2 regions of the Paenibacillus sp. FSL E2-0177 genome follow, and region 1 is predicted to be linked to the other one. Evidence: predicted binding sites of a transcription regulator. Region 1 holds the regulator's gene; the other holds the start of a gene.

Region 1 (2,205 bases):
GACACCCTTATGAATGAGAGCTGCAAGCCGCATCTCTTCAAACATATCCAAGTTATTGTTGCTTGCCGCGCCATCCGTGCCAAGAGACACCTTCACACCAGCTTTTAGAAGATCAGTAACCCGAGCCACTCCGCTAGCCAGCTTCAAATTACTGCCCGGATTATGAGATACACCCACATTATGGCGAGCCAAGATCTCAATCTCTTCATCATTTAAATGAACACCATGTGCAACTATCGAGGGACGTGTGAACATTCCAAGCTTCTCTAAGTGAGCTACAGGACGCAACCCGTAATCCGCCACATTTTGTTCCACTTCACGTTTCGTTTCGGACATATGCGTATGCATCGGTAAATCCAGATCATGCGCTGCCTGCACGAACTTAACCAGGAAGTCCGGAGGGCAAGTATAAGGGGCGTGCGGCGAGATCATAGTAGTAATTCTACCTTCAGCCTTTCCATGCCAGTTACGGGCAAAAGAAATCGCTTCCGCAAGCTTGTGATTCTGTACATCCTCTGGACATAAGCCGATCACACCACGCATCAATACGGAACGGATACCTGATAACTCAGCTACCTCGGCTACTCGGTCCATATGATCATACATATCGAGGAAGGTCGTAGTTCCACCCTTCAGCATTTCCAATACAGATAAGGAGGTTCCCCAGTATACATCATCACCGGTGAACTTTTCCTCCATCGGCCACATCTTCTCCTGAAGCCACACTTGTAGCGCTAAATCATCTCCATATCCACGCAGCAAAGACATCGCCGCATGACCATGTGTGTTTACAAGTCCAGGCATGAACAGCAGACGGCTGCCATCAACCACTTGCACTCCAGCTTCCATCTGAGGCTCTTCTTTTCCTATGTAAGTGATTAAATCATCTTCAATAGTCATATATCCACTCAGAACCGGCTCATCCGTTCCCGGAGTCAGAAAATACCCGCCCTTAATTATCGTTTTATTGTTGTTCATGTTCGCTTTCTTCCTTTCCATCCCGCAAGTAATAAGCAAGACTTTGCAGATCAGTTGTAAAATCAGCTGCATGCACCCGGATATTCGGTGGTGTCTTCAGAATCACAGGGGCAAAGTTCAAAATCGCTTCAATCCCAGAAGAAATGAGAATATCTGCTACATTTTGAGCTTCTGAATCAGGTACGGTAATAATGGCAATGCGAATACCTTGCTCACGAATTGTGCTGCCTAGTTCATCCATCGGTTGCACAGTAAGGGAGTTGATCTTACGTCCAACCTTAGGAGCGTACGAATCAAATATAGCCGTGATTTTCATAGTATCTTTGAGATATGCATTGTAATTAGACAAGGCATGTCCGAGATTACCTGCTCCAACTAAAGCTACATTAAGCTGTTGATCCAGCTTCAGGATATGACGGATTTTCTCAATAAGATACGTTACATCATAGCCGATACCTTTTCTGCCGAAGTCACCAAAATATGCTAAATCCTTACGAATCTGTGCGGGATTAAGATCAAGCTTTTGTCCAAGTTCCTGAGAGGAAACTGTTAATATTTCGCGATTCTGGAGATCATTCAAAAAACGCAAGTACACAGGCAGTCTGCGAACAACGGCTTCTGATATTTTATCCGATTTCATATTTTTCCTCCTAAAAATAGTAATGTTCTTGTGAAAATCCATATTCAAACGTCTACCTCTCCTTATTAAGGACGGTACTGTAACACACCGCCCTTAAGGATAAGGAGGAGCTAAACTGAAGACGAGCGTTTTAAGAAGCGCCGCCATCCTCTAGCCATTCCGCTATGCGAGGGACCATTTGATCAGTAAGCATATGCTCCATTTTGGGACCAGGCAATGAATAAAGGAAATACTTCCCGTAATGAGATTCAATAACCCTTGTATCATAAACAATAACTATTCCGCGATCCTGCGCCGTGCGAACCAGTCTTCCGAATCCCTGCTTAAAACGAATAACCGCTTGAGGAACAGATAATTTCATGAACGGATTCTTCTTCTGGGCCTGCAATAACTCCGACTTCGCTTCCGCCAACGGGTGATTCGGTGGTTGAAACGGAAGTCTCACGATGGCCAGGCAAGTCAGTGCTTCACCTGGAATATCTACACCTTCCCAGAAGCTGCTCGTCCCCAGCAATACGGATGCTGCACTGTCCTGAAAGCGGCGGATCAGCTTGCTCCGGCTGCCACCTTCCACGCCTTGACCAAGC
Region 2 (2,205 bases), 1.1 Mb from region 1:
AGCATAAAGAAGGTACGGTTATTTTAGAAGCGGAAATACAAAAAGATGCCCCAACAGAATCCTTTTATGTGAAAATTGACGGTAAGAATAAAGACGAAGCAATTATCGTAAATACCCATACGGATGGGATAAATGTGGTGGAGGAGAATGGCGCTGTGGGCATGCTGTCTATGATTCGTTACTTACAGCAAGAGCAGCCGGAACGTACGATGATATTTGCTTTTGTGACAGGGCATTTTAGATTACCGGAGTTCAAAGGGTCCTCTCAGGCAACTTCCACCTGGATGGAGGGGCATCGAGAGCTGTGGGATGGCAAGAATGGCCATTTAAAAGCTGTAGCTGGAATTACGGTTGAGCATTTAGGCAGCATGGAGTGGAAGGACGATGATACGGGTCATTATGGTCCAACTGGACAAATAAGTACAGAATATACCTATGCAGGCAATGAAATGATGGCAGGCATTTGGCTGAAGGCTATTGAAAAGACAGATAGCACACGTACTGTATTATTGCGTGGACATAACAAGTTTGAGTTTGGAGAGAGTCAGCCCTTATTTGAAGCAGGGATACCGGTGATTGGTTTCATTCCAATGCCCGACTATCTGCTCGTGGATAGTGACAACAGAGAGATGGACAAATTTGATGCAAAGCTAATGCATACGCAAATTGTATCGTTGCTGAAAGCGGTCAAGCTAGTGGACGGAACGGAGACGACTAAGCTTGGGAAATCAGATGGGTATTCTTTTTTCTACGGACGTACTAAATGATAGTAGCAGTTCAAGATTTGTCATGACAAAGATGACATTAGCTTTAATTCAAAAAACACTGATGATTTGAGTCAGTGTTTTTTTGTTGCAAAAAAGGGGATATATTACGGCTCAAAATGAGAAAATATCGTTTTTTTGCCAGCATCGAAGTAGGAGGGAACTTGTGACATCACATATGCACTAATCAATCAATAGCTCCTTCGGGTACTTTTTGTGTTATTCACTGAGTTGTCAGAAAGATTTGACCCTTTCTTGAACGTTTAGGGATTAAGAGATATCTGTGATTGAATTACTTGCAATTTAAGATAAGATGATTTTAATCATTAGGTCACATTATAATTTTGACTGTTCAGTATCAGGTAAATCGGGCTCGCCAACTCTTGCTTTGTGAATTTTTTCTCTTTTTACATAGCAAAGAACGATGAACGTCATACTAAAACGAACAGGCAACGATGTCGCTGAACCTTGCTAAACCTGATATTGAATGCAGCCAACAGTTAGCAGGCCTAATCATAGAAAAATGAACAGTGTTTTGAAGGGAGCATTAAAGAATGGCAATTGATACGGTGCTATGGAGCAGGCTGGTGACAGGCTTGACTCTCGGGTTCCACGTTATTTTTGCGACGATTGGCGTCGGTATACCGCTAATGATCGCTATAGCAGAGTTTATCGGGATTCGGAAGAAGGACCCCCATTATACACTTATGGCAAAGCGGTGGTCTCGAGGATTTGTCATTTCTGTGGCGGTTGGTGTCGTGACCGGTACAGCGATTTCACTACAGCTGGCCCTGGTATGGCCGAATTTTATGAAACTGGCTGGGAATGTCATTGCACTTCCGTTATTCATGGAGGTGTTCGCGTTCTTTTTTGAAGCTATCTTCTTGGGCATTTATTTGTATACGTGGGATCGCTTCAAAAATCCGTATATCCATTGGCTGCTGACGATTCCGATTGTCGCCGGGGCAGGCATGTCTGCCGTTTTTATTACGACGGTGAACGGATTCATGAACCAGCCTGAGGGCTTTGTCATGGAAGCAGGCCAATTCACAGCGATTAACCCGGTGCAAGCGATGCTGAATACGGCGACGTTCTCCAAAGTGTTCCATGTATTAAGCTCGGCCTATTTGACAGGAGCTGCCTTGTTAGCCGGGATTGCAGCCTTCGCGATGCTGAGAAAAGGTGTGTCCGCATACCACAAAAAATCTTTAAATCTCATGATGGCGGTTGTTTTACTATTCGGTTTGCTGAACACGTTAGCCGGTGATGTGTCCGCCAAGTTTTTGGCCGAGCATCAGCCAGAGAAGCTTGCAGCGGCAGAGTGGCATTTTGAGACGAGCAGCAGTGTGGATTTGGTACTATTGGGATGGCTGAATGCAGAGCATGAAGTTCTAGGGGCTCTTCATCTGCCGAAGCTGCTCAGCTTCCTGGCCTTTGGTGA

The links. Region 1 encodes Rex, which represses fermentation and respiration genes when NADH is low (regulators of the CRP and FNR family bind a similar motif). Its sites were predicted from a motif close to TTGTGAAATATTTCACAA; they were not measured.
Region 2: MHI25_RS16250 (cytochrome ubiquinol oxidase subunit I) is a predicted target of Rex. The motif match lies at 1,153-1,170, and genes of this name have one in related genera.

The regions. Positions count from the first base shown of each region.
Region 1 covers NZ_CP150307.1:4,715,979-4,718,183, forward strand. Annotated here, with positions in the region: gene MHI25_RS21035 (amidohydrolase) at 1-978, opposite strand, end outside; gene MHI25_RS21040 (redox-sensing transcriptional repressor Rex) at 965-1,618, opposite strand; gene dinG (ATP-dependent DNA helicase DinG) at 1,749-2,205, opposite strand, start outside.
Region 2 covers NZ_CP150307.1:3,640,191-3,642,395, forward strand. Annotated here, with positions in the region: gene MHI25_RS16245 (hypothetical protein) at 1-767, shown strand, start outside; gene MHI25_RS16250 (cytochrome ubiquinol oxidase subunit I) at 1,319-2,205, shown strand, end outside.